Regions from separate parts of the Pseudomonas sp. P4_D7 genome, predicted to be linked through region 4. Evidence: predicted binding sites of a transcription regulator. Region 4 holds the regulator's gene; each other region holds the start of a gene.
The links. The regulator FliA, encoded in region 4, starts transcription of late flagellar genes. The targets are predictions, from matches to a motif close to CTAAAGTTTNNNNNNNNNNNGCCGNTAA.
Positions count from the first base shown of each region.

Region 1: AC1DVF_RS07610 (methyl-accepting chemotaxis protein) is a predicted target of FliA. The motif match lies at 2,392-2,419, and genes of this name have one in related genera.
Region 2: AC1DVF_RS12935 (flagellar protein MotY) is a predicted target of FliA. The motif match lies at 3,780-3,807, and genes of this name have one in related genera.
Region 3: AC1DVF_RS14065 (methyl-accepting chemotaxis protein) is a predicted target of FliA. The motif match lies at 2,453-2,480, and genes of this name have one in related genera.

Region 1 is NZ_JBFUIR010000007.1:128,681-134,760, forward strand. Features, by position in the region: gene AC1DVF_RS07605 (aldose 1-epimerase family protein) at 1-89, opposite strand, end outside; gene AC1DVF_RS07610 (methyl-accepting chemotaxis protein) at 309-2,285, opposite strand; gene AC1DVF_RS07615 (LysR substrate-binding domain-containing protein) at 2,470-3,390, opposite strand; gene AC1DVF_RS07620 (NorM family multidrug efflux MATE transporter) at 3,549-4,943, shown strand; gene AC1DVF_RS07625 (putative bifunctional diguanylate cyclase/phosphodiesterase) at 5,052-6,080, opposite strand, start outside.
Region 2 is NZ_JBFUIR010000016.1:80,272-86,351, reverse strand. Features, by position in the region: gene bfr (bacterioferritin) at 104-577, opposite strand; gene AC1DVF_RS12955 (bacterioferritin-associated ferredoxin) at 779-997, opposite strand; gene AC1DVF_RS12950 (peroxiredoxin) at 1,312-1,914, shown strand; gene rnt (ribonuclease T) at 1,993-2,670, opposite strand; gene pyrC (dihydroorotase) at 2,667-3,713, opposite strand; gene AC1DVF_RS12935 (flagellar protein MotY) at 3,874-4,782, shown strand; gene AC1DVF_RS12930 (argininosuccinate synthase) at 4,912-6,080, shown strand, end outside.
Region 3 is NZ_JBFUIR010000018.1:63,446-69,525, forward strand. Features, by position in the region: gene AC1DVF_RS14050 (class I SAM-dependent methyltransferase) at 1-474, shown strand, start outside; yybP-ykoY riboswitch at 514-638, shown strand; gene AC1DVF_RS14055 (TMEM165/GDT1 family protein) at 726-1,310, shown strand; gene AC1DVF_RS14060 (M48 family metallopeptidase) at 1,435-2,253, opposite strand; gene AC1DVF_RS14065 (methyl-accepting chemotaxis protein) at 2,516-4,657, shown strand; gene AC1DVF_RS14070 (SOS response-associated peptidase) at 4,878-5,501, opposite strand; gene AC1DVF_RS14075 (putative signal transducing protein) at 5,538-5,798, opposite strand; gene AC1DVF_RS14080 (CPXCG motif-containing cysteine-rich protein) at 5,808-5,990, opposite strand.
Region 4 is NZ_JBFUIR010000043.1:1,877-7,956, reverse strand. Features, by position in the region: gene AC1DVF_RS22715 (chemotaxis protein CheA) at 1-630, opposite strand, end outside; gene AC1DVF_RS22710 (protein phosphatase CheZ) at 685-1,473, opposite strand; gene AC1DVF_RS22705 (chemotaxis response regulator CheY) at 1,492-1,863, opposite strand; gene fliA (RNA polymerase sigma factor FliA) at 2,031-2,771, opposite strand; gene fleN (flagellar synthesis regulator FleN) at 2,768-3,598, opposite strand; gene flhF (flagellar biosynthesis protein FlhF) at 3,715-5,055, opposite strand; gene flhA (flagellar biosynthesis protein FlhA) at 5,067-6,080, opposite strand, start outside.

The DNA of each region.
Region 1 (6,080 bases), on a different contig from region 4:
TTGGTATCGAGAAGGACGTAATCCCAAGCCATGGCGTGGGAAGCAGCAGAGAATGCGCCGAGGGCGACGGCGAGTTTGAGCGGGGTCATGGCAGCAGCCTTTATTGGAGTTGTGCCATTTTTATAGCGCTGCGGAAACGTTTCAGCAAGTGTAGCGGAGCTTGCGATCGTGTGATTTATCAAGAATTGGCATGGATGCATTCGCGAGCAAGCTCGCTCCCACAAGGTTTTCGGGTGTTCACACAATTTGTGAGCTACCCCGGAAAATGTGGGAGCGAGCTTGCTCGCGAAAGCTATATCAAGGCTGTATCAACGGAAGCGATCAACCTCGGAACGCAAATCCGCCGCCAGTTTCTCCAGCTCTTTAGCCGTCACCGCCAGGTTCGACACAACCTCACGCTGCTCACTGTTGGCCAGCGCAATGCTCTGCAAATTGCTGCTCAACAACGTCGCGGTGCTGCTCTGCTCCTGAGTGGCCGTGGTAATCGCCGCAAACTGCTGTCCCGCCGAACGGCTCTGTTCATCGATTCGCGCCAGCGCCGACGCCACGTTGGCGTTGCGCGACAAACCTTCCTGCATCAGCACATTGCCCTGCTCCATGGTGCTGATCGCGTTACCGGTTTCCTGCTGGATGCTGTGGATCATGCTGGAAATTTCATCCGTCGCCTGACGAGTACGCGAGGCCAGGCTGCGCACTTCATCGGCTACCACGGCGAAGCCGCGACCTTGTTCACCGGCACGTGCCGCTTCAATCGCGGCGTTGAGCGCCAGCAAGTTAGTCTGTTCGGCAATCGAAGTAATCACACCCACGATGCCGCCGATCTCCTGCGAGCGCTGGCCAAGGGTGTTGATCACCGTCGCAGTGCTATTCAGGGCGCCAGCGATTTGCTCCAGCGAGGACGACGCTTCTTCCATCGAGCTGCGGCCAATCTGCGTTTGCTGGGCATTTTCCTGCGCCAGACGCTGGGTCGCGCCCATGTTGTCGGCGATGTTCAGCGAGGTCGCACTGAACTCTTCCACCGCGCCGGCCATGCTGGTGATTTCGCCAGATTGTTGCTCCATGCCTTCATACGCACCACCGGACAAACCGGACAGGGCCTGGGCACGGCTATTGACCTCTTCCGAAGAGCGGCGGATGTGCTCGACCATGGTCGACAGCGCCTGGCTCATCTGGTTGAACGCGCGCGACAACTGACCGATTTCATCGTTGCTCGATACGTTCAGGCGAACGCTCAGATCACCGGCGCCCAAGGCCTCGGCCTGACGCACCAGATCCCCCAGAGGCGCCAGTTTGCTGCGCAGCAGCCAGACCACAGATCCGACCGCCAGCAGCATCGCCAACAGACTGCCAATGGCCAGTTGCGTACCCACGCTCCAGGTCACCGCGCGGATCTCGGCTTTCGGCATGCTCGCCACGACCGACCATGGTCCGCCATCGAACGGCACGGCAATGCTGTAGAAATCTTCCGAGGTGTCGCTCCAGAACTCACCCTTGCCCGGCTTTGCAGCCAAACCTTTGATCACCGGAACGGCTTGATCCAGCGCCTGCACCCCCGCCGGCGCGACCAGCCATTTGTTTTGCTCGTCGAGCAACGCCAGCGAACCGCTCTGGCCAATGCGGAAGCGCTTGAGGTTATCGAACTGGATGTTCTGCGCGTCGGTGTAATCGAAGCCGACGAACAGCACCGCAATCACCTTGCCGCTGCCATCGCGCACCGGGGTGTATTGGGTCATGTAGGAGCGATCGAACAGCAAGGCGCGACCGACGTAACCCTGCCCCGCCATCAACTTCGCGTAGGCCGGGTGCGCGTGATCGAGCAAGGTGCCGATGGCACGGGTGCCATCCTGTTTGGTCAGCGAAGTGCTGACGCGGATGAAGTCTTCGCCGCTGCGCACGAACAGTGTGGCGACGCCGGCGGTCATCTGCTTGAACTCGTCGACTTCCTTGAAGTTGTTGTTCAGCACTTCGCTGCCCAGATGCAGACCCGGGGTCTGGGTGCCGGCAACATTCACCGGCTCACTCGGGTGAATGCTCAGACCTGCGCTAAAGCGCTTCTCGAACAGCCCGCTCAGGCGCTGGGTGCTTTCACGCAGCGTGCCGTGGAAGGTGCTCAGTTGGTCGGCCAGCAGCCGCGCCTCACTGGCCAGATGCTCTTCACGAGTGGCGAGGTTGGCGGAGTCCAGCGAACGCAAGGCGAACACCGTACTGCCACTGATAACTATCGCCAGTATTACAGCGAGCGCGAGGCCCAGCTGCGAGGCGATCCGAGCGCGAGGTTGAGACATGGACAGCTCCTGGCCGAGCCACGGGATCCTCCTTGATCTCGACTCGGAAATTTTTCTGGTTGTGGGGGTGAATCGTGGATACCGGCACGACGGTTCCACAAGCACGTATTCGGCGGTGGATCCAAATACTTGAGCGGAAAACAAGGTTATGGCACAAGGCCGGCATTGTGGCGGCTCTAACGTTTCAGCTCAAGCGCACGACCGCCGGCAACTCCATGGCGCGGACTTCGCTTTGCAGAAAGTCGCTGAGACGGCGCAAACGTTCACCTCCCGGGCGGGTCTTTGGCCACACAAGGTAGTAATTCAAGCCGCTGGCGACCGCGGTTGGCCACGGCAGGCTCAGCCTTCCCTGCGCCACATCTTCGGCGACCATTAACAGGTCGCCCATCGACACACCGTACCCGCGCGCCGCCGCGATCATGCCCAATTCGAGGGTATCGAACACTTGCCCACCCTTGAGTGACACCTGATCGGACAGCCCCATGTGTTCCAGCCAACTGCGCCAATCGCGACGGTCCGGTGTCGGGTGAAGTAATTCGGTGCAAGCCAGTCGAGCCAGATCCCACGGCTGATCATTCAGCAGGTTCGGCGCCCCCACCGGAATCAGCTCTTCGGGAAACAATAAACTCGCCTCCCAATCCGGCGGAAAATGCCCGTCACTCAACAAAACAGCGCAGTCGAAAGGCTCATCGTTGAAATCCACCGAATCGACGTCCATCCACGCACTGGTCAGTTGCACTTCGTTGCCAGGCTGCAAATGGCGGAAGCGACTCAGGCGCGCGAGCAACCAGCGCATGGTCAGGGTCGAGGGCGCTTTCATGCGCAAAATGTCGTCCTCGGCACGCAAGGTATTGCAGGCCCGCTCCAGCGCACTGAAGCCTTCGCGGATCCCGGGCAGCAGCAACCGCGCCGCTTCGGTCAGTTGCAGATTGCGCCCGCTGCGATGAAACAGCCGACAGGCGAAGTGATCTTCGAGGGTCCGAATATGCCGACTTACCGCACTCTGGGTGATCGACAATTCCTCGGCAGCCCGGGTGAACGAACTATGTCGCGCCGCCGCTTCAAATGCGCGCAGGGCATACAAGGGAGGAAGACGACGAGACATGCAGAAAGCTCCGATAGCGGGATAAAGCCAATCTTAAACCGTTTACCTAGGATGAGTTTTAATCATGCCACCCATCCTTTTTATCCCTTTGTGCAAAGCCCGCCAAGCGCCGAGAATCGACGGTCTCCTGTTCCCTCTGAAATTGAGTGGTGATGACCATGCAGCATCCTGTGCGTACCGAACTCTGGGCCATTCTGCGGCTGGCAGGGCCGTTGATTGCTTCACAGTTGGCGCACATGTTGATGGTGCTGACTGACACGTTGATGATGGCGCGCCTGAGTCCTGAAGCGCTCGCGGGCGGCGGTCTCGGTGCGGCGACTTACTCGTTCGTGTCGATTTTCTGCATCGGCGTGATTGCAGCGGTCGGCACATTGGTGGCGATTCGCAAGGGCGCCGGCGACATCATTGGCGCTGCGCGTCTGACCCAGGCCGGGTTGTGGCTGGCGTGGCTGATGGCGCTGGGCGCCGGGTTGCTGCTGTGGAACCTGAAACCGGTGTTGCTGCTGTTCGGCCAGACCGAAACCAACGTCAACGCGGCCGGGCAATTCCTGATTGCCCTGCCCTTCGCCCTGCCCGGCTACCTCAGTTTCATGGCCCTGCGCGGTTTCACCAGTGCAATCGGCCGGGCGACACCGGTGATGGTCATCAGCCTGGCCGGCACGGTGGCGAATTTCCTGCTCAATTACGCGCTGATCACCGGCATGTTCGGTCTGCCGAAAATGGGCCTGACGGGCATCGGCCTGGTCACAGCGATTGTCGCCAATTGCATGGCGTTGGCGCTGGCCTGGCATATTCGCCGGCATCCGGCCTATGACGCTTATCCATTGCGCGAAGGCTTGTCGCGACCCAACCGACAGTACCTGAAAGAGCTGTGGCGCCTCGGCCTGCCAATCGGCGGCACCTACGCGGTGGAAGTCGGTTTGTTCGCCTTCGCGGCGCTGTGCATGGGCACCATGGGCAGCACGCAATTGGGCGCGCACCAGATTGCCCTGCAAATTGTCTCGGTGGCGTTCATGGTGCCGGCGGGGATGTCGTACGCGATCACCATGCGCGTCGGCCAGCATTACGGCGCCGGGCAACTGAGTGATGCGCGGATGTCCGGACGGGTCGGGATCGTCTTCGGCGCCGTGGTGATGCTGGGTTTCGCCATGGTGTTCTGGCTGTTGCCGAACCAGTTGGTCGGGTTGTTCCTCGATCACAATGATCCGGCGTTTGCCGAGGTGATTCGCCTAGCGGTGAGCCTGCTGGCAGTGGCGGCGTGGTTCGAGCTGTTCGACGGCACGCAGACGATTGCCATGGGCTGCATTCGTGGCCTCAAGGATGCAAAGACCACGTTTCTGGTCGGGCTCGCTTGCTATTGGCTGATTGGCGCACCGGCGGCATGGTGGATGGCGTTCCATTTGAACTGGGGGCCGACGGGTGTCTGGTGGGGATTGGCGCTGGGCCTGGCGTGTGCGGCGGTGAGTTTGACGCTGGCGTTTGAATGGAAGATGAAGCGGATGATTCGGCTGGAGCCGCAATCTCGGGGCTTCAACATCCCTCAACCTGAATGAAGTTCCCCTGTGGGAGCGAGCTTGCTCGCGAAAGCGGTGTACCTGACACATGTGTATTGAATGTGTCGCAGCCTTCGCGAGCAAGCTCGCTCCCACAGGGTTATGCGTTCAGCTCACGATTTCGAGGGCTGACTGTTGGCTTGAGCCGAAGGTTAGATATTCAACCAACTCCGCCAACGGCAACGGCCGGCTGATCAGATAACCCTGCACCTGATCGCAACCAAACCCGCGCAACAGTTCTAGCTGTTCAGGGGTTTCCACCCCCTCCGCCACCACTTCCAGATGCAGGTTGTGCGCGAGATTGATCATCGCGTGCACCAGTTTGCGATTCTCTTCGCGCTGCTCCATGCCGCCGACAAAGCTTTTGTCGATCTTCAACAAGGTGATCGGCAGGCTGTTGAGGTGCACGAACGACGAGAACCCGGTGCCAAAGTCATCCAGCGAGAAGCGCACACCGAGACGGCCGAGAGCGTCCATGGTCTGCTTGACCAGATCGCTACGGCGCATCACGGCGGTTTCAGTCAGTTCGAATTCCAGCCACTGGGCCTCAACGCCACGCTCGGCAATCAACCGGCTCAGCGTCGGCAACAACTGACTGTCTTGAAACTGGCGGAACGACAGGTTGATCGCCATGTGCAGCGCCGGCAGTCCGCGCTCGCGCAACGCCTGCATGTCACGCAAGGCCCGGGAAATCACCCAGTAACCCAGCGGCACAATCAAACCGCTCTGCTCGGCCAAAGGGACAAATTCACTCGGCGGCAGCAAACCGCGCTCGCCATGACGCCAGCGCACCAACGCTTCGAGGCCGACAATCTGGCCATCCTCAAGATTCAGGCGTGGCTGGTAATGCAATTCCAGCTCATCGCGACGCAACGCTCGGCGTAGCTCGCTTTCGAGGTCGGCCATGCTCCGCGCATTGCGGTTGATCCGTTCGTTGAAGATATGGAAGGTGCAGCCCTGGGTGCTCTTGGCCTGCTGCATGGCGATGTGGGCGTGCCACATCAGCGGATCAGCGCCGCCCTGCGCACGGGCGTGGGCGATGCCGAGACTGGAGCCGATCAGCAGGCTTTCGCCATCGACCCAATACGGTTCGGCGAGCGCTTCGGTGATGCGTTCGGCCATCCACTCGGCGCGCTG
Region 2 (6,080 bases), on a different contig from region 4:
AAAAAGCCCCGCCACTCGAAAGAGGGCGGGGCTTTTTAGTGGGTTCGAAAAGTTACTGCAAGTTGCCGGTGCAATCTGAAAAGATCGCAGCCTTCGGCAGCTCCTACTCTTCGCCCATCTGCGATTGCAGATAGTTCTCAAGACCGACTTTGTCGATCAGGCCCAGTTGGGTTTCCAGCCAGTCGATATGTTCTTCTTCGGATTCGAGAATGTCTTCGAGCAGTTCACGGCTGCCGAAATCGCCAACGGTTTCGCAATGGGCGATTGCGGTCTTCAGGTCAGCATGGCCGGTCTTCTCGATACGCAGGTCGCACTCCAGCATTTCCTTGGTGTGCTCGCCGATGTGCAGCTTGCCCAGGTCCTGCACGTTCGGCAGGCCTTCGAGGAACAGGATGCGCTTGATCAGCTTGTCCGCGTGTTTCATCTCGTCGATGGATTCTTTGTATTCGTGCTTGCCGAGCTTGTTCAGGCCCCAATCTTCATACATGCGTGCATGCAGGAAGTACTGATTGATCGCGACCAGCTCATTGGCAAGGATCTTGTTGAGATGCTGGATGACTGTAATGTCGCCTTTCATGATCGGAGTCCTGCCCTGTATTAGCTGTATATACGGCGGAGTTTGAGCTTCGTACTTATAAGTGTCAAACCTAAGTTATTGAATAATATATGAAAATTAATCGGAATAAGAATGTTTGTGTTCCGCGTCTGGGTGCTAAGCAGTTGATTTACAGGCATAAAAAAACCGGACATAAGTCCGGTTCTTTGAAATGGGGGGCAATCAAGCGGCGGTAAATTCTACGGGGTAGGGGATCGCAGCCTGAGCGGTTTGCAGCTTGGTCAGGGTTTCGCGAACGACTTCCTTGGCAAGGCACGCGCATTTGCCGCATTGGCTGGCGACGCCGGTGGCCTGGCGGACTTCTTTATAGCTGCAGCAACCTTCATAGATCGCATCGCGGATCTGTCCGTCGGTGACGCCAGTGCAGAGACAAACATACATAAGTGAGAACCGTCGCTGGTTGTGACTCAATTGCGATGGATCTTAATGTTAACGAGAATGATTGTCAAAGTGCTTTCGGAAGGCTTTTGCTGATTCTCAGCCGTGACTGACGAACGGTATTTGCTGGCGTTTTGCCTGGCCCCGTAAATGCAGTGCCGTTCTGCGCCTGCTTTGAAAAACCGTTAAGGACAGGCCAAATTCGCAGTGTATGATGGTCGGCCCTTGCGAAGGGGGTTCGTGTCACAGGGCTGTCGCCTGAGGGTGGCAGGCTGGCGCGGACCCTGAACTTCAAGTTTTTACACCAGGAGATATCAATGAGCGTACTCGTAGGCAAACAAGCCCCTGACTTCACCGTCCCGGCCGTACTCGGCAATGGCGAGATCGTTGACAGCTTCACCCTGTCCGCGGCCATCAAAGGCAAATACGGCCTGGTGTTCTTCTACCCACTGGACTTCACCTTCGTCTGCCCGTCCGAGCTGATCGCTCTGGACAACCGCATGGCCGACTTCAAGGCTCGCAATGTTGAAGTGATCGCTGTGTCGATCGACTCGCACTTCACTCACAACGCATGGCGCAACACCCCAGTGAACAATGGCGGCATCGGCCAGGTGAAATACACCATGGCTGCCGACATGAAGCACGACATCGCCAAGGCTTACGACGTTGAATCCGAAGGCGGCGTGGCTTTCCGTGGCGCGTTCCTGATCGACGACAAAGGCGTTGTCCGTTCGCAGATCATCAACGACCTGCCGCTGGGCCGTAACATGGAAGAGCTGATCCGTCTGGTCGACGCTCTGCAATTCCACGAAGAGCACGGCGAAGTCTGCCCTGCCAACTGGAAAAAAGGCGACAAAGGCATGAACGCTTCGCCAGAAGGCGTTGCGGCTTACCTGACCGAGAACGCTGCAGCCCTGTAAGGCGCAACGTCGAGGTACAAAAAAACCGGCCCACGTGGCCGGTTTTTTTATGCGCGGGATTCACCCGACAACCCTCAATCAGTCGTCGAAGTCTTCCCAGCCGCCCATCTGCTTCCAGCGATTGACGATGCCGCAGAACAGCTCAGCGGTTTTCTCGGTGTCGTATCGCGCCGAGTGCGCCTCACGACCGTCGAAATCGATGTCGGCGGCCTGGCAGGCTTTCGCCAGCACGGTTTGACCGTATGCCAGACCAGCCAACGTCGCAGTGTCGAAGCTGGAGAATGGGTGGAATGGGTTGCGTTTCATGTCCAGACGCGCAACGGCTGCGTTCAGGAAGCCAAGGTCGAAGCTGCTGTTGTGCCCGACCAGAATCGCACGCTTGCAGCCATTGGCCTTCAGCGCCTTGCGAATGCCACGGAAGATGTCGGTCAGCGCGGTTTCTTCGCTGACCGCCATGCGCAGTGGATGGTCCAGCTTGATTCCGGTGAACTCCAGCGCCGCTGCTTCGATGTTGGCGCCTTCGAACGGCTCAACGCGGAAGAAGTAGGTGTGATCCGGGTATACAAAACCCTTTTCATCCATGGCGATGGTGGTCGCAGCAATCTCCAGCAACGCATCGGTGGCCGAGTTGAAGCCGCCGGTTTCTACGTCAACAACAACCGGCAGGTAGCCGCGAAAGCGTGCTGCCATCGGGTGACGGGAACCGCCACCACCACTTTGACCGTCCAGTTCGTCGTCGAAATGGTCTTCACTCACGCGTGTTCCTCCAGCAGGCGCCAGCGCAGTTTTTCACCGGCGCGCAGCGGGATAACGGTCAGCTCGCCAAACGGCAGGCTGGTCGGGGCGGTCCATTCTTCACGAACCAGGGTGATGCGATCGGTGTTCGCCGGCAGGCCGTAGAAACGCGGGCCGTTGAGGCTGGCGAAGGCTTCGAGTTTGTCCAGCGCATTACGCTGTTCGAAGGCTTCGGCGTACATCTCGATGGCGGCGTACGCGGTGTAGCAGCCGGCACAGCCGCAAGCGGCTTCCTTGGCGTGCTGGGCGTGCGGCGCCGAGTCGGTGCCGAGGAAGAACTTCGCGCTGCCACTGGTGGCGGCGTCGAGCAGGGCTTCCTGGTGCGTATTGCGCTTGAGGATCGGCAGGCAATAGAAGTGCGGCCGAATCCCGCCCACCAGCATGTGGTTGCGGTTGTACAGCAGGTGATGCGCGGTGATGGTCGCGCCTACGTTGGCCGAAGCCTCGTTGACGAACTGCACGGCGTCACCGGTGGTGATGTGTTCAAACACCACTTTCAGCGTCGGGAAGCGCTCGACCACGCGGCGCATGTGCTCGTCGATGAAGATCTTTTCGCGGTCGAACACATCGACGTCGCCACGGGTGACTTCACCGTGGATCAGCAACGGCATGCCGACTTCGGCCATGGCTTCCAGTGCCGGGAAGATCTTGTCGATGCTGGTTACCCCGGAATCGGAGTTTGTGGTCGCGCCGGCCGGGTACAGCTTGGCTGCGTGCACAAAACCACTCGCCTTGGCTTCACGAATTTCTTCGGGCTGGGTGCGGTCGGTGAGGTACAGCACCATCAGCGGTTCGAAGCGACTGCCGGCCGGGCGGGCAGCGAGAATCCGCTGGCGATAGCCGTCGGCTTCAGCGGCGTTGCGCACCGGTGGTACCAGGTTGGGCATGATGATGGCGCGGCCAAAAGTGCGCGCAACATCGGCAACGGTATTGGTCAACACGGCACCATCGCGAAGATGAATGTGCCAGTCGTCGGGACGCAGCAGGGTCAGGCGGTCGGACATGAGGGGATTCCAGGCGGGTCAAACTGAGGCGAATGCTACCGGAAAAGACTCTTGCAGGCACTCGCTATCAAGTTTTGCCGGAACCTTCCGATATCCCGTAGGTATGCCGTAAACATAGTGTGAATCGGTCTTTGTGTTTCAGAAGCCAATGGAGCCTCCCGTGCGCCAGCGTTATTTAGCCTTGCTCAGTGTGTTTGCCAGCCTTCCGGCGATGGCGCTCACGTACCAGACCCGTCTGGAGAACATTGAGTGGACGGTCGCCGGCGACAAGTTCGAATGTCGTCTGACCCAACCGATCACTGATTTCGGCTCGGGTGAGTTCGTGCGCAAGGCCGGCGAGCAGGCGATATTTCGTCTGAACGCCTACAACGCCATGCTCGGCGGCGGCTCTGCAACGTTGCTGGCAGCGGCTGCGCCTTGGCAGCCGGGCCGTGGTGACATCAATCTGGGTTCTGTAAGGCTCGGCAGCGGCAACGTCTTGTTCAGCAGTTCGCAGTCCCAGGCCGGCGGTTTGATCAGCGGCCTGCTGGACGGGCGCAGCCCGGTCGTACGGCGCGCTTCAGGCGATGGCCGTGTCTCTGAAGTACGCCTGTTGCCGGTCAAGTTCAGCAAAGCCTTCAACGATTACCAGACATGTGTGGCGAAATTGCTGCCGCAGAATTTCGACCAGATCAAACAGTCGCAGATCGGCTTCCCCGGCGAAGGCGTTGACCTGGATCCTGCCGCTAAAGCCAAGCTGCAAGTGATGCTCGAATACATGAAAGCCGATCCGACGGTCAATCACATCGAACTCGACGGCCATTCCGACAACAGCGGTAATCGCCTGACCAACCGTGAACTGTCGCGCCGCCGCGCGCTGGCGGTGGTCGACTTCTTCAAGGCCAACGGCATTCAGGAATCGCAGATCACCGTGCGTTTCCATGGCGAGCAATATCCCATTGTGCCGAACACCAACGCGGCCAATCGCGCGAAGAACCGTCGGGTCAATGTCAAACTGGCGCGCGTGGCGCCGGTCGCGGCTCCGGCACCGCAAGCGAGCACGCCAGCCAATACTGCGGCGACTTCCTGACCCTCCGGTCATCGTCGCGCTCTCGACAGATTCTGTCGCTTTGTCGTCTTAAGCTGTCGCGCCTCTGTAAATTATCGCGTTTGGGCGGTAGACTCCTCGGCTTTCCGTAGAACCCCGTGGAGTGATGGCATGGCGGACGTAAACAAGGTCGTTCTGGCGTATTCCGGCGGCCTGGACACTTCGGTGATCCTCAAGTGGCTGCAGGATACTTATAACTGTGAAGTGGTGACCTTCACCGCTGATCTCGGTCAAGGCGAAGAGGTCGAGCCGGCCCGCGCCAAGGCTCAGGCCATGGGCGTCAAAGAAATCTACATCGACGACCTGCGCGAAGAGTTCGTGCGTGATTTCGTGTTCCCGATGTTCCGCGCCAACACCGTTTACGAAGGCGAGTACCTGCTGGGTACTTCCATCGCACGTCCGCTGATCGCCAAACGTCTGATCGAAATCGCCAACGAAACCGGCGCTGACGCCATTTCCCATGGCGCCACCGGCAAGGGTAACGACCAGGTGCGTTTCGAACTGGGTGCCTACGCGCTCAAGCCAGGCGTGAAAGTGATCGCGCCTTGGCGTGAGTGGGACCTGCTGTCCCGCGAGAAGCTGATGGACTACGCCGAGAAGCACGCGATCCCGATCGAGCGTCACGGCAAGAAGAAGTCCCCGTACTCGATGGACGCCAACCTGCTGCACATCTCCTATGAAGGCGGCGTGCTGGAAGACACCTGGACCGAGCACGAAGAAGACATGTGGAAATGGACCGTCTCCCCGGAGAACGCTCCTGACAAAGCGCAATACCTGGAACTGACCTACCGCAACGGCGACATCGTTGCACTGGACGGCGTCGAAATGACTCCGGCCACCGTGCTGGCGACGCTGAACAAGATCGGTGGCGCTCACGGTATCGGCCGTCTCGACATTGTCGAAAACCGTTACGTCGGCATGAAGTCCCGTGGCTGCTACGAAACCCCGGGCGGCACTATCATGCTGCGCGCTCACCGCGCCATCGAATCGATCACCCTGGACCGCGAAGTCGCTCACCTCAAAGACGAGCTGATGCCGAAATACGCCAGCCTGATCTACACCGGTTACTGGTGGAGCCCAGAGCGTCTGATGCTGCAGCAGATGATCGACGCTTCGCAGGTCAACGTGAACGGCGTTGTGCGCCTGAAGTTGTACAAAGGCAACGTGATCGTTACCGGCCGCAAGTCCGACGATTCGCTGTTCGATTCCAACATCGCGACCTTCGAAGAAGACGGCGGTGCTTACAACCAGGCTGATGCCGCGGGCTTCATCAAGCTCAA
Region 3 (6,080 bases), on a different contig from region 4:
CTGGATCGCGGCAGTGCCCTGCTGCTGGAGCATCTGGACAAACTGCCGAGCGGCCATCTGCTCGACTTCGGCTGCGGTGCCGGGGTTCTGGGCGCTGCGGTCAAGCGTCGCTACCCGCACAATCAGGTGACCCTGCTCGATGTCGATGCCTTCGCCGCCGCCAGCAGCCGCCTGACATTGGCGGCCAACGGTCTGGAAGCTGAAGTGCTGACTGGCGACGGTATCGATGCCGCGCCGATGGGTTTGAGTGCGATTCTGAGCAATCCACCGTTCCATGTCGGCGTGCACACCGATTATTTCGCAACCGAGAACTTACTGCGAAAAGCGGCCAAACATCTGAAAAATGGCGGCGAACTGCGCTTGGTGGCGAACAGCTTCCTCAAGTATCAACCGCTGATCGAAGAGCATCTGGGCGTCTGTGCAATCAAGGCCGAAGGCAATGGTTTCCGCATCTACCGGGCCAAGCGCGGCTGAAAATTTGTTCTTGCTCAATCGGATTTGCGAAGGCAGAATCCGCTCCGTCCTAGGGGAGTAGTCTCCCACGAGCGCCAAGCTCGTCCGGCATACGTCAACATACTTGATCCTCAGATCATGGCGTATGCGACCCAAGCGTCCGCAGCAGACGGATCGCAGGGTTTGACAAGACCTATGACACGCACACCTTACCCGGGGCGGGAAGGCTGTACGTGTCATAGCCGTGTCGACCCGCCCCTTAGGAAATCCTGATGCTGGACTCGTTACTCGTTCCCACCGCAATCGTTGCCTTGGCCGAAATCGGCGACAAGACGCAACTGCTCGCGCTGATTCTCGCCGCTCGCTTCCGCAAACCCTGGCCGATCATTGCCGGTATTGTCGCCGCGACCCTGGCCAACCACGCAGCAGCCGGTGCGGTCGGCGCCTGGTTTGGCAGCTTCTTCTCGAATGCCACGCTGCACTGGATTCTCGCCGCAAGCTTTACGGCCACGGCGCTGTGGACACTGGTTCCGGACAAAATGGATGACGATGAAACCAGCACCGCACGCAAGTTCGGGCCGTTCTTGACCACGCTGATTGCGTTTTTCCTCGCAGAAATGGGTGACAAGACTCAGGTCGCGACGGTGATGCTCGCCGCGCAATATCCGGAACTGTGGCTGGTGATTATCGGTACGACGGCGGGCATGTTGATTGCCAACGTGCCGGTGGTGCTGGCAGGTAATTTCGCCGCAGACAAACTGCCATTGACCTTGATCCGTCGCCTTGCGGCTTCGGCATTCATGATTCTGGCGATTGTTGCGGTGTACAAGGCGATGCAGAGCAGTGGCTGGGTTTAATCCTCAGTGAAGGATCGTTCCCACGCTCTGCGTGGGAATGCAGCCGGGGACGCTCTGCGTCCCGCTTGGAACGCGGAGCGTCCCTTGAGGCATTCCCACGCAGAGCGTGGGAACGATCACTGACTCAGGATTTAGGAGCTTTTTCGTACAACGGCATCACCTTCGGAATTGCCGCCTGCAACGAGGCAATCCGGCTGGTCGAAGCCGGGTGAGTGCTCATGAACTCCGGCGGCGAACCTTCCGATGCCTTACTCATCTTGTTCCACAAAGTGATCGCGGCGTTCGGGTTGTACCCGGCGCGTGCGGCCAGCTCCAGACCAATCAGGTCGGCTTCGTTTTCGTTGGCACGGCTGTTCGGCAGGGTCATGCCGTAGTTGGCCACGGTATCAGCCAGCGCCAGACTGTCCTGCCCCAGGCCGAGCAACGCACCCGCGCCCTGTTTGGCCATTTCAATCCCGTACGCCTTGGACATCGCTTCACGACCGTGCTCGCGCAAGGCGTGGGCAATTTCATGGCCCATGACCGCGGCGATTTCATCGTCGGTGAGTTTCAGGCTGTCGATCAGCCCGGTGTAGAAAATGATCTTGCCGCCAGGCCCGCAGTTGGCGTTGAGCTCATCGCTCTTGATCAGATTGACTTCCCACTGCCATTGCGCCGCATCCGGACGGAAGTTCGGCGCCTGGGCGATCAGACGGTTGGCAATCGCCTGAACCCGCTTGGCCTCGGGACTGGTCTTGTCCAGCACACCTTTGCTGGACGCCTCGCCGACGGTCTTCTGATACGACTGCGCATACATCTGGTCGACCTCTTGCGAGGACAGCATGCTGAACATGTACTGCTTGCGCTCCACACCCACGGCACCGCCGCTGGTGGTGTTGACCGACTGACAACCGGCCAGCAACAGCGCTGCGCTCAGTGCACTTACAACCAATGTCTTGTTCATTCAAAAGCTCCCTGAAAACCTGCGCGTATCCTAGGCGGGTAATTGTATCGACGCCAGATACAACGGACGTGTTGCAGCGACTTTCAGACGTTTCCCACCAGAGCTGTCGCAAAAAATTCACAGCGACCGCCAAGTCCCGTGCAACTGCGTCGCGCACTGATCCATTTGCGACATTGGCTTTCAATTGCACCGGCTCGCACTCATGGCCCAATGCCCGCTGCCGATACATCAGCGCAGACGTCCTCTTGCGTGCGGAGCTCCCATGAAGTTCAAGTCGATCCAGTTTTCCGTCGCCGCCCTGGCCGGCGCCATCGTCCTCAGCGTGGTCGCCGCGCTGGTGCTGTATGCGCTGTTTTCCGGCGCGCGCACGCAAGAGATGGTGCAACAGCGCACCCAGGCGCAGTTCGAGCAAGTCATCGAACAGCGCCTGACCTCGCTGGCGCAAACCCAGGTCAGCCAGATCCAGCGCGAACTCGAAGCGCCGCTGCTGATTGCCGGTGGCCTGGTGCGGGTCAACGCCCTGCTCGGTACGCCGGGCGCAGATGGTCAGCCGCGCCTCACTGTCAGTCGCGAGCAACTGATCAGCCTGATCAAAGAGAACGTCGAAAAGAACCCGAAAATTCTCGGCACCTACATCGGCTGGGAGAAAAACGCCCTCGATCACAACGACGCGGCCTATATCGGCACCAGCGTGGTCGGGATCGATGCCGCCAACGGGCGCTTCCTGCCGTGGTGGTTCCGCAACGATGACGGCACCCTTGGCCTGGACAAACTGGTCGATGTCGACGACCAGAAAGTCCTGTCTACCGGCGTGCGTGCCAGCGAGTACTACCTGTGCTCGAAAGAAAGCAAAAAATCCTGCGTGATCGATCCGGCGCCGTACAAGGTCGGCGACAAGATCGTCATGCTCGCCTCCTTTATCGAACCGATCATGCTTAACGGCGCCTTCCAGGGCATTGTCGGCGCCGACCTGTCGGTGAACTTCATTCAGGAAATGCTCCTCGGCGCCAACCAGAAGCTCTACAGCGGCGCCGGGCAAATGGCCCTGATCGGCGGCAACGGCCGGATCGTCGCCTACACCAAAGACCCGAGCAAATTCGGCGAAAAAGTCAGCGACATCCTCGACGCTGAGCAGACCGCCAACATGGCCAATCTCAAACGCGGCGAAGTGACTTACTCGGTCAACAAGGACAAGGGTCGCATCGAACTGTACCTGCCATTCGGCATCGGCCAGACCGACGCACGCTGGACACTGATGCTGCAATTGCCACTCAACGCGGTGATGGCTGATCTGCAAAAGCTACAGGCCGATCTGGATGCTCAGCGCAAATCCGACACCTTCGGCATGGCCATGGTCGGTCTGCTGATCGCCGGCCTCGGTCTGCTGGTGATCTGGCTGGTCGGCCACGGCATCGCCCGACCGCTGAAGCAAATGGTCGCGATGCTCAATGACATCGCTCAAGGTGAAGGTGATCTGACCCGACGTTTGAGCAGCGATCGCAGTGATGAACTGGGCTCGATCGCCAAGGGTTTCAATACCTTTTTGGCCAAGTTGCAGGCGATGATCACGCAGGTGGTGACGTCGGTGCAGAGCGTCAGCGATTCCTCGGAACACACCGCTGACATCGCCATTCGCACCAACATCGGCATTCAAAAACAAATGGCCGAGATTGATCAGGTCGCCACGGCGGTGCAGGAAATGACCGCCACCGCTCAGGATGTCGCGCGCAACGCTACGCAGGCTGCGCAAGCGGCCAGCCATGCCGACCAGGCGGCGAGTCAGGGCATGCAGATTGTTCGTGACACCTCGAACTCGATTGGTGTGCTGGCGGTGGAAATCGGCAAGGCCGTAGACGTGGTGCAGACGCTGGCCAAGGACAGCGAGAACATCAATGCGATTCTCACGGCGATTCGCGGGATTGCCGAGCAGACCAACCTGCTGGCGCTGAACGCGGCGATCGAGGCGGCGCGTGCCGGTGAACAGGGGCGTGGGTTTGCCGTTGTGGCCGACGAAGTACGCAATCTGGCGCAGAAAACCCAGAAAGCCACTGAAGAAATCCAGACCATGATCCAGCAACTGCAACAAGGCACCCGCGATGTGGTGCGGGTCATGGAGGACAGTCAGAACCGCACTGACGAAAGCGTGCAGCATGCGGCGAAAGCGGCTGAAGCGCTGGAAACGATCACCCAGGCGGTTTCGGTGATCAACGACATGAACACGCAGATTGCCAGTGCGGCGGAAGAGCAGAGTGCGGTGGCCGATGACATCAACCGCAATGTGATCAACATCGGGCAAGTGGCCAATGAAGTGGCGGGGGGCGCGGATGAGTCGAGTTCGGCGAGTGCCGATTTGACCAAACTGGCGGAGCAGCAGCGGCGGTTGATCAATCAGTTCAAGGTCTGAAAAGCGAAAAGCCCCTCATCGGAACGCCGCCCGCCTAACCCTCTCCCAGAGGGAGAGGGGACTGACCGAGTTGTCTCCCTTCATACATCGACCTGAAATAACCAGTCGATTATGGATTCAAAGCAGAGCGTTCAAGTCGGTGTATTACGACAATATCCCCCGGTCAGTCCCCTCTCCCTCTGGGAGAGGGCTAGGGTGAGGGGCTTTTGATCTAAATGCTTTAACCCGGAGTCAGACACTCCGGCCCATTGAGTTTCGGATCATTGATCAGATTCGCCAACACCCGCTCACGCAGCGCCGCCGGTTCACTGGCCAGCAACCCCTGCAACACATGCAACGGCGTCTCGGGATCGAGCCACGCCGCCTGCCCCGCCTCATCGAGAATCAACGGCCGGCGCTGACTCGACGCCGGCTGAGTAATCACCGCCGTACTCAACCACACCTGTTCCTGCACCGGATACGCCTCCCAGATCGCCGCGAAAAACAGCGAAGAACCCTCCCCCGGCGTCAGCCAGAACGGCCGCTTGCGCTGCGTCCCGCGCCATTCGTAAAAACCGTTGGCCGGCAGCAGGCAGCGGCGCAGACGCAAGGCTTCGCGGAACATCGGCTGCTCGGCCACGGTTTCCGCCCGGGCATGTGCCGGTGTTTTCGACAGATCGGTCAGCCACGGCGGCGTTAATCCCCAACGGGCGCGGGCCAGGCTGCGCTGGCCATCTTCACCGGCACGCAGCATCAACACCGAATCATTGGGGGAAATGTTCCACTGCGCCTGCTGATCGGCGGGAAAACCAGGCAGGGCCGCGAAATCGCGGTTCCAGCGAAACAGGGCATAACGTCCACACATGGGGCAACACGACTCTGAAGTAAAACGAAGGCCAGCCTAACAGACCAGCGTCCCGGGGAAGCTCTCCGGTTCATCGCCGGGCAGCGGCAGCGCGGCATTGTACGCGGTGATCAGCTCACGGGCGTATTCGGCCTGGTCGTTATCGACGGACAGTCCCAGTAAACCGAAAATCGGCAATTCGCCCGTACCACCGAGCAAATCGCGGCCGATCAGATGCGCCTCGATGCCTTCGCTGGCGAGCATGCCCTTGAGCATTTCGCCTTCCATCAGGTTTTCCGGCTCGTAGATTCGCTGCATGGGCGCGCCTCACTCGTTTTCACTGTGCACATCGAGCATCCATTCTTGACCGTCAGTCTGCAGATTGAATTTGATCGGCCTGCAACATACCGGGCAATCTTCGGTGTACTGCTGATCTCCTCCGGACAAATCCAGAACCGCTTCGCACCGCTCCCCACAATATGGACATTCATAATGCTCGGTTTCCAGCATCGCGGTCTCCCAAGTGACTTGTGCGTATAATCGCCGGTCTATTTGCAGGGCTATTTTTGTCTGGCTACTTTTTCAGACCGTGCCCCGCGG
Region 4 (6,080 bases):
GCCATGCAACTGATCGAGCAACGACTCGAACTCGGCGTCAGTGATTTCGTCGCTCGCGGCTTCAGCCGCCGTTTGCGCAGGTGCAACAGCGGCCGGGGCTTCAGCTTCAGCCTTGACGGCGTTCAGCGAGTCCAGCAGTTGTTCAAATTCGTTATCGGTGATGTCGCCCGACGAGTCGCCTTCAACGACCAGTTCTTCGATCATCTCGGCCACCGGCGATGCCGGGGCGGCGTCCGCCGATTGCGGTTCGGCCAGACGCGCCAGGGCGGCCAGCAGTTCCGGGGTAGCGGCGGTGATCGGTGCACGCTCACGGACTTCGCTGAACATGCTGTTCACCGCGTCCAGTGCTTCGAGGACAACGTCCATCAGTTCTGCATCAACGCGACGCTCACCCTTGCGCAGGATGTCGAACACGTTTTCGGCGATGTGACAGCACTCCACCAGCTCGTTGAGCTGAAGGAAGCCGGCGCCCCCTTTTACAGTGTGGAAACCGCGAAAAATTGCGTTGAGCAGATCTGCGTCATCCGGACGGCTTTCCAGCTCGACCAGTTGTTCGGACAGTTGCTCAAGAATCTCGCCGGCCTCAACCAGGAAATCCTGAAGGATCTCTTCATCGGCGCCGAAGCTCATTAATGGGGTGCTCCTACAGGTCTAAAAACCCAAAAAACCTAAAATTCCACAACTCTAGAATCCGAGGCTGGATAACAAATCGTCCACATCGTCCTGACCGGACACAACGTCTTCTCGTTTATCGGCATGAATCTGCGGACCTTCACCCTGCGAGAGATGTTTTTGTGGATCTTTTTCTGCAAGCATCGCGGCGCGATCATGTTCGATGCCCGCAAAGCGGTCGACCTGACTGGCCATGAGCACGAGTTTGAGCAAATTGCTTTCGACTTCGGTGACCAGTTGGGTCACACGCTTGATCACCTGACCGGTCAGGTCCTGGTAATCCTGGGCCAGCAGGATGTCGTTGAGATTGCTCGACACCGCACGGTTGTCCGTGCTGCTGCGTGACAGAAAACCGTCGACCCGGCGCGCCAGCTCGCGGAACTCTTCAGCCCCGACCTCGCGACGCATGAAGCGACCCCAATCGGCGCTCAAGGTCTGCGCTTCATCAGCCAGACTGTTGACCACCGGCGTGGCGCTTTCCACCAGATCCATGGTGCGGTTGGCCGCGGCTTCTGTCAGCTTGACCACATAGCCCAGGCGTTCGGTGGCGTCGGTGATTTGCGACACTTCCTCGGCCTGCGGCATGTTCGGATCGATCTGGAAGTTGACGATCGCACTGTGCAGTTCACGTGTGAGCTTGCCGACTTCCTGGTACAGGCCACGGTCACGGGTCTGATTGAGCTCATGGATCAGTTGCACAGCGTCGCCGAACCTGCCTTTTTCAAGGCTTTCGACCAGTTCGACCGCGTGTTTTTTCAGGGTCGACTCGAAATCGCCCTGTGAAGATTCGTTATGCTCCATAGCTCCCCCGCGCGTTCATCAGCCGATGCGTTCGAAAATCTTCTCGATTTTGTCTTTCAACGCCTGAGCCGTGAAAGGTTTGACTACGTAGCCGTTTACACCAGCCTGAGCGGCTTCAATGATCTGCTCGCGCTTGGCTTCTGCAGTCACCATCAGCACTGGCAAGTGCTTGAGCTTTTCATCGGCACGCACGTGACGCAGCAGGTCGATACCGGTCATGCCCGGCATGTTCCAGTCCGTTACCAGAAAGTCGATGCTTCCGCTGTTGAGCACTGGAATGGCAGTCACGCCATCATCCGCCTCGACAGTGTTGGTGAACCCCAGATCACGCAGCAGGTTCTTGATGATCCGCCGCATCGTTGAGAAGTCATCAACGATGAGGATTTTCATGTTCTTGTCCAATTCGACCTCCAAGCAGTCTTAAACGCGCCCAGCACCTGGACGCGCCATTTCAATCATTCCGGCGTAGCACTCGAAGACTGTCTGGAGCACAACAGAGCAAGACCGGTGCCGTTCATCACCGCACCAGCCTCGTTCGCAGTGTCCCCACACTGCCTTCAGCGCGCTCGCCACTCCCCCAAACGCCCCCGCAAACGGGCCGCGCACTGGCTGTGTAACTGGCTGACCCGCGATTCACTGACGCCAAGGACTTCACCGATCTCCTTGAGGTTCAGCTCTTCGTCGTAGTACAGCGCCAACACCAGTCGCTCACGCTCCGGCAAATTGGCAATCGCGTCCGCCAACGCTGCCTGGAAACGTTCATCTTCCAGATCGCGTGACGGCTCCATATGAGCACTCGCGCCATCCTCGTGCAGCCCTTCGTGTTCGCCGTCCTGCAACAGGTCGTCGAAACTGAACAGGCGACTGCCCAAGGTGTCATTCAAAATCCCGTAGTAATCGTCGAGACTCAATTGGAGTTCGGCCGCAACCTCGTGATCTTTAGCATCACGGCCGGTTTTAGCTTCAATTGAGCGAATCGCGTCGCTGACCATACGGGTATTGCGGTGAACCGAGCGTGGCGCCCAGTCCCCTTTGCGCACTTCGTCGAGCATCGCGCCGCGGATTCGTATGCCCGCGTACGTTTCGAAACTGGCGCCTTTGCTGGCGTCGTATTTGGTCGAGACTTCAAGCAGGCCGATCATCCCGGCCTGGATCAGGTCTTCGACCTGCACACTCGCCGGCAAGCGCGCCAGCAAGTGGTAGGCAATGCGTTTGACCAGTGGCGCGTAACGCTCGATCAACTCGTACTGCGCGTCACGTGCCGACTTCTTGTAGTAGTTCATACCGCTTGCGGTCATAGCACGGGCCCTGCCGTTTGCTGCACGAGGCGCTCGACGAAAAACTCAAGGTGGCCACGCGGGTTGGCGGGCAGCGGCCAGGTGTCGACCTTCTGCGCGATCGCCTTGAACGCCAGCGCGCACTTGGAACGCGGAAAGGCTTCGTACACCGCGCGCTGCTTCTGCACCGCTTTACGCACGCTTTCGTCGTAAGGCACGGCGCCGACGTATTGTAGGGCCACGTCAAGGAAGCGATCCGTGACCTTGGTCAACTTGGCGAACAGGTTGCGCCCTTCCTGCGGGCTCTGCGCCATGTTGGCGAGGACGCGGAAGCGGTTCATGCCGTAATCGCGGTTGAGCAGTTTGATCAGCGCGTAGGCGTCAGTGATCGAGGTCGGCTCATCGCAGACCACCAGCAACACTTCTTGCGCGGCGCGAACAAAACTGACTACCGAGTCACCAATACCCGCAGCGGTGTCGATCACCAGTACATCGAGATTGTCGCCGATGTCGCTGAACGCCTGAATCAGGCCGGCATGTTGCGCCGGGCTCAGGTGCACCATGCTCTGGGTGCCGGACGCCGCCGGCACGATGCGAATGCCACCAGGGCCTTGCAACAGCACGTCGCGCAGCTCGCACCGGCCTTCGATGACGTCGGCCAGCGTGCGTTTAGGGGTCAGCCCCAACAATACGTCAACGTTCGCCAGACCCAGGTCGGCGTCCAGCAGCATGACCCGACGGCCAAGCTCTGCCAGCGCCAGCGACAAGTTCACTGACACGTTAGTCTTGCCGACGCCACCTTTGCCGCCGGTCACCGCGATCACCTGTACGGGATGCATGCTGCCCATGTTATTTCTTTACCTTGTCTTGCATAGACGGAGGCCACATTACTGGCTGCGCGTTCACAACCGGAACAATGCATGGCAGACCATCGATGTAGGTACAAAAACTGTTCATGAATACCTCAGCCTACCTGCTTGGTCGGGCTGTGATAGATATCAGCGAACATGTCAGCCATGGCTTCTTCGCTGGGTTCTTCCTGCATTTGCACGCTGACGGCGCGGCTGACCAGTTGATGACGGCGCGGCAGATGCAAATCATCCGGAATCCGTGGGCCATCGGTCAGGTACGCGACCGGCAATTCATGACTGATCGCCAGGCTCAACACTTCGCCAAGGCTGGCCGTTTCATCCAGTTTAGTCAGGATGCAGCCGGCAAGCCCGCAACGCTTGTAACTGTGATAAGCGGCGGTTAGAACCTGTTTCTGGCTGGTGGTTGCCAAGACCAGATAATTTTTTGAACGAATGCCACGCCCGGCCAGACTTTCCAGCTGCATGCGCAGGGCCGGATCGCTGGCTTGCAGGCCGGCAGTATCGATCAATACCACGCGTTTGCGCAGCAGTGGATCCAGCGCTTGCACCAGCGATTGGCCCGGATCGACATGGGTCACTGGCACATTGAGAATGCGGCCCAGCGTCTTCAGTTGTTCCTGAGCGCCGATACGGAAACTGTCCATGCTCACCAGCGCGACATTCTGCGCGCCGTATTTCAGTACATAACGCGCGGCCAGCTTGGCGAGTGTAGTGGTCTTGCCCATGCCGGCAGGACCGACCATGGCAATGATACCGCCCTCTTCCAGTGGCTCGACTTCCGGTACGGCAATCATCCGGGCCAGATGCGCGAGCAGCATGCGCCAAGCCTGACGCGGTTCTTCGATATCAGTGATCATCGCCAGCAGATCGCGCGACAACGGGCCGGACAGGCCGATACGTTGCAGACGGCGATACAGATTGGCTTGCGCCGGACGGCTGCCTTGCAGCTGATTCCAGGCCAGGGTGCCGAGCTGAACTTCCATCAGCTCGCGCAGGCTGTTCAATTCAAAGCGCATCGAATCCAGTGCACGCGGATCGATACCACCGGAGGACTGCGCAGGTGCCGGGGCCGGACGCGCCGGAGCGGCGTAAGTCGGCTCGCTCAGCGGTTCAGCGGCGGTCAGCGGCAGGCCGGCGGTCAATGGCAGCCCGGCGAAAATCTGGCGATTGCTATTGCCATCGGCTTCGCCACGCAGGCTCAACTCGGCCTGAGCGGTGACGATGCGCGACTGGGTCTTGCGCAGTTCGTCCTCGAGCTCCATGTTCGGAACCCGTGGCGCCAGCGCCGACAATTTGTAATCCAGTGCCGCCGTCAACTCGACACCGCCGGCAATGCGGCGGTTGCCAATGATGGCAGCATCAGCGCCCAGCTCATCACGAACCAGCTTCATGGCCTGACGCATATCGGCGGCAAAGAAACGCTTAACTTGCATAAACCACTACCTCAGCCGTTGGGCCCTACTGTCGCAACGATGGTCACTTGCTTGTTGTCCGGTATTTCCTGGTAGGCCAGCACATGCAGTCCAGGGACGGCGAGGCGGCCAAAGCGCGAGAGCATCGCGCGGATCGGGCCGGCGACCAAAAGGATCACCGGCTGCCCTTGCATTTCCTGACGCTGCGCCGCTTCGATGAGCGAACGCTGCAGCTTCTCGGCCATGCTTGGCTCCAGCAGAACGCCCTCTTCCGAGCCTTGTCCTGCCTTCTGCAGACTATTGAGCAATATTTGTTCCAACCTTGGTTCCAAGGTGATCACAGGCAGCTCCGACTCAGTGCCTACAATGCTTTGGACGATGGCGCGAGATACGCCGACCCGCACAGCAGCCACCAGCGCGGCGGTATCTTGACTCTTCGCGGCGTTGTTGGCGATGGCTTCGGCAATGCTGCGGATATCGCGCACCGGCACGTGTTCGGCGAGCAGCGCTTGCAGCACTTTGAGCAACTGCGACAACGTGACCACACCCGGCACCAGCTCTTCTGCCAGTTTCGGCGAGCTTTTGGCCAGCAATTGCATGAGTTGCTGCACTTCTTCGTGGCCGATCAGCTCACTGGAGTGCTTGTACAGAATCTGGTTCAAGTGGGTCGCGACCACGGTGCTGGCGTCGACCACCGTGTAACCGAGCGATTGTGCCTGGGCACGCTGGCTGATTTCGATCCACACCGCTTCCAGGCCGAAAGCCGGATCTTTGGCGTTGATACCGTTGAGCGTGCCGTAGACCTGGCCCGGGTTGATCGCCAGTTCGCGATCTGGATAGATCTCGGCTTCGGCGAGGATCACGCCCATCAGAGTCAGGCGATAGGCGCTTGGCGCCAGGTCGAGGTTGTCGCGAATGTGCACGGTCGGCATCAGGAAGCCCAGATCCTGCGAGAGCTTCTTGCGCACGCCCTTGATCCGCGCCAGCAATTGCCCGCCCTGGTTGCGATCCACCAGCGGAATCAGGCGATAACCGACTTCCAGACC